DNA from 4 places in the Halobacillus sp. ABD4_316 genome. Region 3 is predicted to be linked to each of the others. Evidence: riboswitches for the same ligand, from Rfam matches in the RefSeq annotation. Region 3 holds a riboswitch; each other region holds the start of a gene.
The links. A riboswitch is a leader RNA that binds a small molecule or an ion and turns the genes downstream of it on or off. The one in region 3 is predicted to bind S-adenosylmethionine.

Region 1 (3,321 bases), on a different contig from region 3:
CACGGACCATATCCCGGATGGTCACTTTAGGGAAATGCTGACGGAATGGTCTGCCTGTATCCGGATTCATACTGGCGGGACCTGTAGACCCGTGACAACCTCCCAGAACATTGAAAGTAATCACTTGGAACAGGGAGGTGTCGATTGGCTCCCCCTCCCCGATTAATCCTGCCCACCAGCCGGGCTGCTCTTCCGTACCCACAGCTGCCTGGTTCCCGGTTAAAGCGTGGCAGACGACAATGACGGGAGCATGAGACGGGCCGGTGCGTTCGTAAGCCAGTTCGACAGATTCCAGCCGTCCGCCGGATTCGAAATGGAAGGGTCCCAGTTCAATCGTTTCCAAAGCTGCTGTCTGGCTGGCGGGGTTTTTTAAAGACATGCTTTCATTCTCCTTTCTGGCCATTATACAGTGACGAGTGTTTGAGATAAGTGGTGTCCTGAGCGGATCGAAACGATCGTCTCGTAAAGGCTCGCACCGGATAGGATTTGTTCATTTTTCAGGGAAGAAGCAGTTTTGGACCAGATGACCGATGGATTCGCCGACTGGGCCAGATCCGTTTGGTTTTCTCCAAGGGTTTCAAAGTAAAGAATATCGAAAGCTGGATCGTTCTGTTCCAGAATGTCTTCCACCTTTGAAAAAGTAGTCACATCAAAACCGAACCGCTCCAACTTGGAGGCTTCCTCCTGCAGGCCTCCCGGCTGATCAGGAATGACGCCGATCGTTTTCCGGCGGATGTTCCCATTGGACCGGTCGAGAGAGGAACGGAGAACGGTCTCCGCTGGATGAGGCTGTTCCTTATAAGGGCGGCTGTATCCATTGGCCTTTTCTATGGCTTGATCCAAGTCCTGTATAAGATCAGTCACAGATTCCAGACCAACCGACAAGCGGACAAGTTCTTCGGAAACACCGGACTTTTTCAAGTTCTCCTCATTCAACTGCTGATGGGTGGTGGATGCCGGATGGATGATCAATGATTTCGCATCACCCACATTAGCTACGTGGGACCAGAGTGTGGAGTGATCGATCAATTTACGACCGGCTTCGCGTCCCCCTTTGATTCCGAAGACAACCATGGATCCGGCTCCGCCTTTCAAATACTTTCGGGCAAGGTCATGAGTAGGGTGATCCGGCAGTCCAGGGTAATTCACCCAATCCACCCCTTCATGATTCTCAAGGTATGCAGCAATCTCATAGGCCTGTTCTGCATGCTTTTCGATTCTCAGGTGAAGCGTTTCAAGTCCCTGCAGGAGCAGGAAGGCGTTCTGGGGGCTCAGGCAGGCGCCGATATCTCTCAAAATCTGAACACGGAGCTTAACCGCATAGCCGGCAGGTCCAGCATCAATACCGAAGCGGATGCCGTTGTAGCTTTCATCAGGCTCAGTAAAACCCGGGAATTTTTCGTGATTCCAGTCAAAACGCCCGCTGTCTACGACAATACCGCCGATAGCTGTACCATGGCCCCCGATCCACTTCGTTGCGGAGTGGACAACGATATCGGCTCCCCAGGCGATCGGTTTGCATACATAAGGGGTGGCGAAGGTGTTGTCGACAATCAAGGGAATGTGATGGGCGTGGGCAATATCCGCTACCGCTTCAAAGTCCAGCACATTCAGGCTTGGGTTCCCGATGGTTTCAGCAAAAATCGCTTTCGTTTCAGGTGTAACAGCTTCCTCAAAGGCATTAGGATCGTTCCCATCTACGAAAACAACGTTCACACCATAGCGGGGAAGGGTGTGGACGAATAAGTTATACGTACCTCCGTACAAGTTGGAGGAAGTGAGGATGGTATCTCCGGCTCCGGCAACGTTCAGGACGGCCATCGTGATTGCCGCCATCCCGGAAGCTGTAGCGACAGCAGCGGCACCGTCTTCCAGAAGGGCAACACGCTGCTCAAATACATCGACCGTCGGGTTTGTGATTCTGGAATAGATGTTCCCTGGTTCGGCCAGGGCGAATAGGTTCTGGGCATGATCGGTATCATTAAATACATATGACGTTGTCTGATAGATGGGAACAGCACGCGATCCTGTTGCTGGATCAGCTTCCTGTCCACCGTGAAGCAGCTGTGTTTCATCACCGTATACATGATTTGAATTGGTCATTGTTTCATTCCTCCTTATGATTTCCAGGACATCCTGATCCTCGGTGTAGAGGGAAAAAGAAAAACCCTCTTCTGTAAGTAAGAAGAGGGCTTTTATGTATGCTTACCTCCCCTTATCTTTCAGATCATCTGATCTGTAGGATGTAGCACCTTTTCAAGTTTTCCTTGAAGGTTGCCGGGCGTCTCAGGGCCTAGTCCCTCTGCCGCTCACGATAAGAGTTTTCAATATTTAATTTATCTGACTTGTTTGAAATTATAAAGGGGTCCAGCTCTCTTGTCAATTCCCAGCTTGAAACAAGGGTGTTTAAATCTATAATAGGGCGGGAATGGATAATTAAGTCTATGTTGAAGGAGATGTTTTCATGAAGGAATATAGTGTAGTACCAAATAAAGATGTAACCGGATGGTTCGTAAAAATTGAGGACGTAGCTCCGACAGATTTATTTGATGAGCGTGATACAGCTGTAGAAAAAGCGGAAGAAATCGCGAAAAAGAACAAACCGAGCCGCTTGTACATCCTTGACCAGAATCACGAAGTTGAAGAAGAGCGTACCTTTTAAAAAATCCCCGTCCAGGGGATTTTTTTATGGCTTCCTATGCTTGTTTTCCTGTGGCTGTAGTTTTTTTGCGTGAAACCGATTATGATGGGACACAGGTTGAGAAAGAAAGGAAGGACCGGAATGAATCATACATATGACGTGATCATTACAGGAGCCCGGGCAGCTGGGGCAAGTCTGGCTGTCCTGCTCGGGAAAATGGGGAAGCGTGTCCTGTTGATCGATAAAGCCGCGTTTCCGAGTGACACACTGTCTACTCACTTTATGTCCCATACCCGCTTCCTTGAGGAACTGGGCATCCTTCATAAACTGGAGAAGACCGGTTTGAGAAAAGTGAGCCGGATGCGGACGTATATCGGCCAAAGTTTTATAGAAGGACCGAGAGCGGATTATACGATTATACCTAAACGAGATGTCCTGGACCCTCTTCTGATCGAGCAGGCCGAGGCGTTGAGTTCCGTCACTTTTATGCCGCGTACGTCAGCAAGAGGTTTGATCAGAGAGGACGGGCGCGTTGCCGGGCTTCACCTTGAAACAGAAGGGGAAGCGTGGGAGGCCTGTGCAGCGTGGGTGGCCGGAGCGGATGGAAAGAACTCGAACATCGCTGCCTGGACGGAAGCAGAGAAGTATCGGGAAACGAAGCCTCTTCGTCCGGTCTTATA
Region 2 (3,321 bases), on a different contig from region 3:
GTATCTTTTGATGGTGAAGGTGTACTTACGGAATGGGATGGAAAGTTAATCAATGTAGAAGAAAGTGATGTAGCACCTAATGCAGAAGCAGCCGAACTGCTTGCTGAACTGGAGAAGCCTCTTGATGAATTGAAGAAAGAAGTCGTTGGAGAAACGACGGTTGCCTTGAACGGAGAACGTAATGATGTAAGAAGTGGAGAAACGAATCTTGGAAACTTAATCACAGACAGTATGCTTGCCAAAGCTAAAGACAAAGTGCCGTCTACTTCAATTGCGATTCAGAATGGTGGGGGCATTCGTGCTTCCATTGATCAAGGACCAATCACGATGGGAGAAGTCCTTACAACGATGCCATTTGGTAACACCCTTGTCACTCTGGACCTAACAGGGCAGCAGGTGTGGGAGGCTCTTGAAAATGCAGTGAGCGACATTGAGAATACCGGCGGCCGTTTTGCTCATGTATCGGGAATGCAATATACGTTCGATCGCTCAAATGAAGCAGGAGACCGTATCGTTAATGTCAAAGTGAAAACAGACCATGGATATGAAGCGCTTGATCTGGACAAAGAATACACGGTGGCTACGAACGCCTTTATCGCCGCAGGTGGCGATGGATATGAAACATTCAAGGAAGCCAAGGATGCCGGTAAGATGACAGAATTATTCTTTGTAGACTATGAAGTATTCAATGAATATCTGGATGAACAGGGCACGGTTTCTCCTGATGAAGAATCCCGTATTGTTGAAAAAACGACAGAACGTGTGAGCGGAGAGGATCGTTACCAAACAGCCGTTGAGATTTCTAAAAAAGGCTGGGATTCTGCTGACACAGTCGTCATTGCCCGGGGAGATGAGTTTGCGGATGCTCTTGCCGGTGCTCCTCTTGCCTACAAGGAAGATGCGCCGATCCTTTTGACAAAGTCCGGAAACTTGAACAGTGAAGTAGCTGCGGAAATCAAGCGCCTGGGTGCTGAAAAAGCGATTATTCTTGGAGGGACCGGTGCCGTTTCTGAATATGTGAAGTACAAATTATCAGGAATGGGTGTCGACGTAGATCGCATCTCTGGGAAAACGCGCTTTGACACGGCAGCCAATATTGCCGCCCGCCTTGACGGAAACCCTGAGAATGTAGTTGTAGCAGATGGATTCAACTATCCGGATGCTCTGGCTGTGGCTCCTTATGCGGCGAAGGAAGGCTACCCGATTCTCCTTTCTAAAACAGATGAGCTGCCATCCATCACCAAAACAGCTCTTGCTGACTTTGAACAGAGCATTGTTGTAGGTGGAACGAATGCCATTTCTGAAGAGGTCGAAGCGATGCTTCCTGACGCTTCCCGTTACAGCGGTAAGACTCGTTATGAAACAGCCTCTACCATTGCAGAACAGCTGGGTGTGCAGGAAGGGAAGACATTCGTAGCGAATGGTCAGAACTTCGCTGACGCTTTAGCGGGCTCTGTTCTGGCTGCGAAGGAAGAAGCATCCATGCTCCTTGTTAAGCTGGATCAGCTTCCGGAATCCACAAAAGAGACGATTGGAAAGCTTGAAATCAACAACTTCCAGGTGCTCGGCGGTACAAATGCTGTCAGCGATGAAGTGGCAGAGCAATTGGAACAGAAATAAGCATATGAGTATGAGTGAAAAGCCTCTGGTTATGAACCAGGGGCTTTTCATTTGGATGGTATGAAGGATAGAATATTGAAAATAAATTGACAATTATGATTAAGACTAGTAGAGTTATAAAAAAATATCTTATCCAGAGAGGTGGAGGGACTGGCCCTTGGAAGCCTCAGCAGCAGGTCTTTGAGATACTGTGCTAATTCCAGCGGGTGAACAATCCTGATCGATAAGAGACTTCCATCTATTATTTGTCAGTTGACGCACTCATTCAAGGGTGCGTTTTTTAATTGTTTGCCCACCATCACAAGGGGGGAGACAAATGGAATATCAATTTAAGAGAGAAATGAAAACAAGACACCTGGTGATGCTTTCACTGGGAGGAGTTATCGGTACGGGACTGTTTTTAAGCTCAGGGTACACCATCCAGCAGGCCGGTCCGTTCGGGACAATCCTAGCCTATTTGATTGGTGCTTTGGTCGTGTATCTGGTGATGCTCTGTTTAGGAGAGCTGGCCGTTCATAACCCTGAAACAGGGGCTTTTCATACATACGCTCATAACTACATAGGGCCGGGGACAGGCTTTACTGTAGCATGGCTGTACTGGCTGACGTGGACGGTAGCTCTCGGGTCAGAATTTACAGCTGCCGGGCTCTTGATGCAGCGGTGGTTTCCCGATGTAAGTGTGTGGATTTGGAGTGCGTTGTTCGCCGCTCTTATTTTCGGATTCAATGCCTTTAGTGTGAAATTTTTTGCGGAGGCAGAATTTTGGTTTTCCTCTGTCAAAGTGGCAGCCATTGTCCTTTTTATCATTATCGGATTTGGGGCCGCCTTTGGGTGGATACAGCTGTCGGGGTCAGAACCGGCTCCATTCTTTTCAAATCTTACGAGTGAGGGCTTGTTTCCAAATGGTATAACGGCAATCTTCATGACGATGCTTGCTGTCAATTTTGCTTTTTCCGGTACAGAATTGATTGGGATTGCCGCAGGGGAAACGCAGGATCCAGCGAGAACCATCCCGACGGCAATTCGGACAACGGTGGCACGGTTGATCATTTTCTTCATTGGGACCATTGTCATTTTATCCATCTTTCTTCCAAGTGAGGCGGCAGGGGTTGTGGAAAGTCCGTTTGTCGCAGTCCTTGACCGCATCGGTATTCCTTATGCGGCCGATGTTATGAACTTTGTCATATTAACAGCCATCCTTTCCGCAGCCAACTCCGGATTATACGCGTCGGCCCGTATGCTGTGGTCACTGGCGGACAAGGATACCATCTCCCCGGTGTTTGCGAAGCTGACAAAAAAGGGAGTTCCTTTGACAGCGATCATCTTTAGTATGCTTGGCGGCGGTCTGGCGCTGCTATCCAGTATCATCGCCCCGGATACCGTTTACATCATTCTGGTATCGATCTCAGGGCTGGCTGTAGTCGTCGTCTGGATGAGCATCAGCGCTTCCCACTTCCTTTTCCGGCGGGCACACCGGCGGGCAGAAGGAAATGATAGTGGTTTATCCTACAAAGCCCCGTGGTACCCGGTGGTCCCGATTGCGGCTTTTCTTCTATGCCTGGCATCCTGTATCGGCATTGCCTTTGATCCGACACAGCGGATCGCCTTGTACTGTGGGGGTCCGTTCATTGCATTCTGCTATGCGGCTTATTATGTGAGAGAATCTATGAAAAAGAAAAGGGGAGTAAAACATGTCCAACA
Region 3 (3,321 bases):
CATAAAGGTGTTATCGACAAAGGTGAGGCAGTTGTTCGCTTTGGCGAGTTTTGCCACTGCCCTTATATCAGTGATTTCAAGTGTTGGATTGGAAGGAGTTTCAATATATAACAGCTTCGTATTCGGCTTTATGGCTGTAGCCACTTCATGAAGATCGGTCATGTCAACAAAGGTGTGATCGATTCCAAAGCGGTGGAGAACATCGTGGATCATTCGGAAAGTCCCCCCGTATACGTCCTTGGTTATAACGATGTGATCCCCTTTGGATAAAAGCATGAACGCTGTGGAAATCGCTGCCATTCCGGAGGCGAAAGCAAAGCCTTTCGTGCCGTTTTCAAGGCCGGCGATCGTCTCTTCCAACGCTGTTCTTGTCGGGTTTCCCGACCGGCTGTAGTCGTAATCCCCCGGTGTGTCAAAATCCTGTTGGTGAAAGGTTGAGGCCTGTTGGATCGGGACACTCACCGCTCCGGTCTGCGGATCGAACTTCTGGTCGTTGTGAAGCAGGCGGGTCTGCAGGGAATGGGTATTCATTGGACGGATTCCTCCTTAGGTAATTGACTCAAAGTAGATTGAAGATCTCTCAAAAGATCATCGATGTGCTCCACGCCTACGGAAAAACGGAGCAGTTTATTGCACACGCCGTAGCGGACGCGTTCTTCTTCAGGGATATCGGCGTGGGTCTGGGTGGCGGGGTAGGTGATGAAGCTTTCCACACCTCCGAGACTTTCCGCGAAAGTGATTAAATTCAATCCTCTTAGAAAAGGATCGATCCAGGCTTCTTCCTTTAGTCGGAAGGACACCATGCCGCCTTTTCCTGGGTAGAAAATATCACTCACACATGGATGATCCTCCAGGAATTGAACGACGGCTTTCGCGTTGCCTTCATGCTGCCTCATTCGTAGAGGCAGGGTTTTCATGCCGCGCATGACGAGCCAGGAGTCAAACGGCGACAGGACAGCTCCGGATGTATTTTGATGAAAAGCGAGCTTTTCGCTGATGTCTGCGCCTTTACTGACAAGCAGTCCGGCCAGAACATCGTTATGTCCGGCCAGGTATTTCGTCGCGCTGTGAATGACGACGTCCGCTCCTTCCTTCAGCGGCTGCTGGAGAACTGGTGTATAAAGGGTGTTGTCGACTATCAGCAGGAGGTCTTGTTTTTCTGCTAGTCCGGCCATCTGCCTGATGTCGGTTTGGTGCATGAGCGGATTTGTCGGAGTTTCAATGTAAACGGCTTTCGTACGTTCGGTCACATAAGAAGGCAGGTCATTCAGCTTTTCGTTTTCCAGGTAGGTAAACTGCAGACGGTAACGCTCCTTCATATGTTCAAATAAGCGGTAGGTCCCTCCATATAAATCTTCGGATACGAGAATTTCATCTCCTTCGCGGAAAAGAGAGAGGACGGTCTGGATGGCGGACATTCCGGAACTGAAGGCAAAACCTGCATCACCTTCTTCGATATCGGCGATGGAGGCTTCCAGGATTTTTCTTGTCGGGTTGCCCGTCCGCGTATAATCAAACCCTGTAGATTCCCCGAGCCCTGGGTGCCGGTAAGGGGTGGAAAAGTAAACCGGTGGGTTGATCGCTCCATACGGTTCGTTCCGCTGGTTTCCTGTCTGGACGAATTTTGTTTCCGTGTGACACATAAAAATACTCCTTTCGTTTATGAACCGATCAAGAGAGGAAGCAGTGTGAAAACAAAAAGGACGCCTTCTCTAAGAAGAAGGCGTCCTGGATATCCAAGGCTTCTTCTTATCTTTCAAGTTGATCAACAACTTGCTGGAGTTAGCACCCTTCTGGTCGATACCAGGGGTTGCTGAGGCTTCACAGGGCCAGTCCCTCTGCCTCTCTTGATAAGAATATAATTGTAAGTTCATGTAAATGTTGATGACTACTCTACACTACTCAGAAAGTTTTGACAATATGCATGCGGAAGATTTTCCAATTTTTAATCGGAACGTCCTGATTTTATCCGTATTCCTTTTGGTGGGCCCGTTTTTTCTCAAGGTATTCTTCATCTTCGCGGACTTTGATCCATTTCTCTTCGAAAATCCGGGCTGATTCTGCTTTTTCCTCATCTATATCCCGGTCATTGATATCTCCATCGTCATCGTATTTTTTTCCGCCTTTATAATTGGCGTACCGTCGCGAGCGTGTATACCCCATCTGGAGGAATTTACGGGCCATATCCATGCCGACAAAATCATCGTTTTTCTTATACTCTTCGAACATGGCGTAGATTTTTTCTGACGACTCTTTTGCGATCTCAGGTGTTTTGAAGCGCCAGTGCTGCAGAATTTCACTTTTGTAGGGCTCGACGAGAAGCACCCCCTGTTCTCCGCGCCCGACGCGGTATTTTCCGGGTTCTTCTCTGAAATCAATGGAATCAAAATCCAGATCGTAATCAAAAGGCATGGTCCTTCGTCCTTTCTGTATTTTCTATGCCGAACATATTTAATTTCAGGTCCCTGGACATTTTTTTGATCAAAGCGCCGCCGGCTGTACTGTTTCCCTTTTCATCAATGGCAGGGCCGACGACACCGATGCCCATTCTTCCAGGAACCGTACCGATGATGCTCCCGGATACTCCGCTTTTACACGGGAATCCAGCTTCGACTGCGTAGTGACCGGAGGAGTTGTACATCCCGGAGGTCATCATGATGGCTTTTACGGTTCTTAGGTGGTGGGCAGGAATCAAGCTTTCTTCCGTATCTGGATCGAGACCGCCTTTAGCAAGGAACAAGCCGACCCGGGCAAAGTCATGACAGCACATCATGACTGAATTCATACGATAGTATAAATCCAGCGCTTCTTCCACATCGGTCACAAGGGTTCCTGTGCTGTGCATAAAGTAGGCGAGGGAACGGTTGCGCGAGCCGTTCGCCTTTTCTGCTTCGTACATCTCACCGCTCATTTCTAGATGATCGTTGCTGGTGATTTTCTTTAAGAAATTCATGTAGCGGTCGAACCGGTTTTCCACGCTCTGTCCTTTAATAAGGGAAGCTGTAGCGATGGCGCCCGCGTTAATCATCGGATTGAAAGGCTTGCTTGTGTCATAGGATTCCAGCTGGCTGATGGAATTGAAGAAATCTCCCATCGGCTCCATTCCTACAGTTTGAAAAACACGGTCCTTTCCGAAGTCCTGGAGAGCAAGCATCAAGCTGATGACTTTTGAGGTACTCTGCATCGGAATGTATTTATCATGATCCCCGGCGCTGTAACTCGAGCCGTCTGTCGTGATGATGCTGACGCCGAGGTAGTCTTTATTTGCCTCCCCGTAATCAGGAAGGTTCATATTCACCTTTCCTTGAGAAGCATAGGGAC
Region 4 (3,321 bases), on a different contig from region 3:
AGGTACAGGTGCTCCAGAATTTCAAGGACCGACCATTTTCCTTCCCCGGGCTTCCGTGCTGCCATTTCGTCAGAGACGGAATGAGCATACTCCAACAGCTGTTTTCTTTTCTCATCAAGACCATACATAAACAGGTCCTCCTCGTCCTTAGGTTGTTTGAATAGATCAAATAGAATCATCATTCCCCTGCCAGGTGGTGATGAAACCTTTCCTCCATTGTAAACGTAAAACGATAGACAAAGGTTTCATAAATGGTCTAACCCACCCCGGGGTGTGGTATAGAACTATAACCTACATAAAAGGAGGAATCTGTCATGGCAGACTATTCGATTGAGGAGTTTATCAGGGCGACGAAACAGGATGATTCAGAAAATGATTATTTTGAGCTGGAAACCCCGCGTATTCTCGAGGTGAACCTGATGGATCAGGTCTGGGCGAAATCCGGGGCCATGATTTCCTATAATGGGAATATCAAGTTTGAGAGAGAAGGGATTCTGGAGCACGGTGTAGGAAAAATGTTCAAGAAGGCGTTGACGGGAGAAGGCAGTTCGCTGATGAAAGCGACAGGGCGCGGACGTTTGTATCTCGCTGATCAGGGGAAAAAGATTACGATTTTTGACTTGGATAATGAAACCATTACAGTCAACGGTAACGATCTTCTCGCCTTTGAGCCGAGCATCGACTGGGATATCAAGCTGATGAAAAAAGTGGCCGGGATGGTTTCCGGCGGTCTGTTTAACGTGACCTTGAATGGCAGCGGACGTGTGGCTGTCACCTCCCATTACGAACCACTGACATTGCTCGTACGCCCGGGAGAACCGGTTATTACGGATCCTCATGCGACCGTAGCCTGGTCCGGGCATTTGGAGCCGAATTTCAAGACGGATGTAAGCTTTAAAACGTTTATCGGACGGGGAAGCGGGGAATCTATTCAAATGCAGTTCGAAGGAGAAGGTTTTGTCATCGTCCAGCCGTATGAAGAAATTGAAACAACAGGCAGTCAGTAAGACTTTTCTTTTGCGTGGACTGGCATAGTCATGCTAAAGTGTGAATACAATGATGATACAAAAAGAATCATCATTTATCCTTTACTTCGTTACTGAAACGTAGTATATTGATAATCAACATTAAATAAATAACGGAAACTTCTTATCCAGAGAGGCGGAGGGACTGGCCCTTTGATGCCCGGCAACCATCGAATCAATCCACGGATTGACGAGAACGGTGCCAATTCCTGTAGGATGAACACCATCCTAAAAGATGAGAGGATCGTACGGATTGATACGAACCCCTTTTCTTATGTGGATAAGAAAAGGGGTTTTTTGCATATCAGCATACCCGTCATGGCTCTCGATAGAAGTTGCGTTAAAGGAAAGGGAAGATGTAGATATGGCAACAGCAATTTTCGGCGCAGGATGTTTTTGGGGAGTAGAAGCATTTTTTGAGAAATTCGAAGGGGTAACGGCAACAACCGTCGGTTACATCGGGGGACATCTCGAAAACCCTTCCTATGAAGAAGTGAAACAGGGAAATACCGGTCATGCGGAAGCTGTCCGTATCGAATATAATCCTGCTGTCATTACGTATGCCAAACTGGTCAATATCTTTTTTGAAGCTCACGACCCGACACAGGTAAATCGTCAGGGCATTGATGTAGGACATCAATACCGTTCAGTGATCTTCTATACAGATGCAAGCCAGAAGTACATTGCAGAAGAGAAAATCAAAGAATGGAGTGCCAAAGGCATCTTCAAGCGTTCAATCGCTACACAGGTGGAAGAGGCTTCCTCTTTCTTTGAAGCAGAAGAGCATCACCAGAAGTACATTCAAAAACATGGCTCCGCTGCCTGTTCCATCGGCTGATGAAAAGCCCCTCACTGAGGGGCTCAGCTTGTAGAGAAACCCCTGTTTCTTTACAAGCTTTTTTCTTTCTTCCCGCCAGGAGCGAAAGCCCCTTCCCTTTCCACGCAAGTGCGCAACAGCGCAGCCCGTGCCGTTCTTTTGAATCTGAGAACCTGCGTAGGGCACAAACTCTCTCCTCTATATTTTAACGTCGGCACGAGGAGCGTTCGGTGGTGACGCCCGCGGCATGCATCTACCGATAAGCGGAAAGTGGCCCTTCCCACGACTAATGGACAACTTTAACTGGTTAACACAGGATTTTTCTACAGCCAGAGCCCCTCAGTGAGGGGGCTTTTTTTATGGGGGAAAGTTCACTAGAATGGAGGAGATGAAGAGAGGAGGGAGAGGCTGTGTTGAATGATATCATCCTTATGGTCATGTGCGCCTTTATGGTTCTTGGAGCTCTTGATTACTACATATTGAATCACCGCCTTGCCTTAGGATGGCGTTTTTATGAAGCCTTTATGATGATGGGTCCTCTGGCCTTGTCCATGGTGGGGATCATCTCTCTGGCCCCGGTGCTGTCCAGATGGCTCGCGCCGGTCGTCACTCCATTGTTCCAGGCTGCAGGAGCTGATCCTTCGATGTTTGCTTCTATGCTGCTTGCCATTGATATGGGGGCTTATCCTCTGGCGGAATCGCTCGCGGCAGACAAAGAAGCGGCTGTTTTTTCGTGGGCTCTGCTTGGGACGATGATGGGCCCTACGCTTGTGTTTACCATTCCAGTTGCCTTGACCGTTGTAGCAAAAAAAGATCATCCTTTTTTCGCAAAGGGAATTCTTGCAGGAATGGTGACGATTCCAATCGGTTGTTTCATCGGCGGGTGGACAGCCGGCTATGAACCGGGGTGGATGCTTAGAAATCTGCTTCCGGCCATGATTCTATCCCTTTTCATCGCCGCCGGTCTCTGGCTCTTCACAGCCTTGACCATTCGTCTGTTTTCCTATTTCGGCAAAGCGGTCGAAATCATTATTATTTCAGGGCTTGCTCTCATCATTATTGAAACGTTAACAGGTATAACGGTTCTCCCCGGTATGGCTCCGTTATCAGAAGGGATGCTCATCGTGGGTAAAATCACTGTCACACTTGCAGGGGCTTATCCGCTGGTGGCGTTTATCAGCAGGCACGGCGAAAAAGTGCTCACCCGTGCGGGAAGACGTCTCGGGATGAACGCGGTATCGATGACAGGATTCATCGCATCGCTTGCTCATCATTTGCCGATGCTTGCCGTCATGAAGGACATGGACGATAGAGGGAAGACCATCAATGCGGCCTTTGCAGTCAGCGGAGCATTCGTATTCGGAAGCCACTTCGCATTTGTGGCCGGCGTCCAGCCGGACATGATACTTCCGGTGATCGTGGGCAAATTAAGTGCAGGTATTCTTGCTGTGAGTTTAGCCCTGATTCTAACGAGACAAG

Region 1: it holds a riboswitch for S-adenosylmethionine, as region 3 does, so the genes downstream of both, ACXAJH_RS09020 (O-acetylhomoserine aminocarboxypropyltransferase/cysteine synthase family protein) here and ACXAJH_RS18635 (methionine biosynthesis PLP-dependent protein) in region 3, are expected to answer to the same signal.
Region 2: it holds a riboswitch for S-adenosylmethionine, as region 3 does, so the genes downstream of both, mmuP (S-methylmethionine permease) here and ACXAJH_RS18635 (methionine biosynthesis PLP-dependent protein) in region 3, are expected to answer to the same signal.
Region 4: it holds a riboswitch for S-adenosylmethionine, as region 3 does, so the genes downstream of both, msrA (peptide-methionine (S)-S-oxide reductase MsrA) here and ACXAJH_RS18635 (methionine biosynthesis PLP-dependent protein) in region 3, are expected to answer to the same signal.

The regions. Positions count from the first base shown of each region.
Region 1 is NZ_JBSWZA010000002.1:389,139-392,459, forward strand. It holds gene metX (homoserine O-acetyltransferase MetX) at 1-379, opposite strand, end outside; gene ACXAJH_RS09020 (O-acetylhomoserine aminocarboxypropyltransferase/cysteine synthase family protein) at 403-2,103, opposite strand; SAM riboswitch class I at 2,213-2,321, opposite strand; gene ACXAJH_RS09025 (DUF2188 domain-containing protein) at 2,465-2,662, shown strand; gene ACXAJH_RS09030 (FAD-dependent monooxygenase) at 2,783-3,321, shown strand, end outside.
Region 2 is NZ_JBSWZA010000002.1:739,168-742,488, forward strand. It holds gene ACXAJH_RS10635 (cell wall-binding repeat-containing protein) at 1-1,620, shown strand, start outside; SAM riboswitch class I at 1,747-1,850, shown strand; gene mmuP (S-methylmethionine permease) at 1,937-3,321, shown strand, end outside; gene mmuM (homocysteine S-methyltransferase) at 3,312-3,321, shown strand, end outside.
Region 3 is NZ_JBSWZA010000007.1:28,569-31,889, reverse strand. It holds gene metC (cystathionine beta-lyase) at 1-531, opposite strand, end outside; gene ACXAJH_RS18635 (methionine biosynthesis PLP-dependent protein) at 528-1,643, opposite strand; SAM riboswitch class I at 1,747-1,857, opposite strand; gene ACXAJH_RS18630 (DUF4385 domain-containing protein) at 1,966-2,412, opposite strand; gene glsA (glutaminase A) at 2,402-3,321, opposite strand, start outside.
Region 4 is NZ_JBSWZA010000003.1:168,416-171,736, reverse strand. It holds gene ACXAJH_RS13425 (DinB family protein) at 1-182, opposite strand, end outside; gene ACXAJH_RS13420 (AIM24 family protein) at 315-1,007, shown strand; SAM riboswitch class I at 1,147-1,267, shown strand; gene msrA (peptide-methionine (S)-S-oxide reductase MsrA) at 1,390-1,863, shown strand; gene eutH (ethanolamine utilization protein EutH) at 2,253-3,321, shown strand, end outside.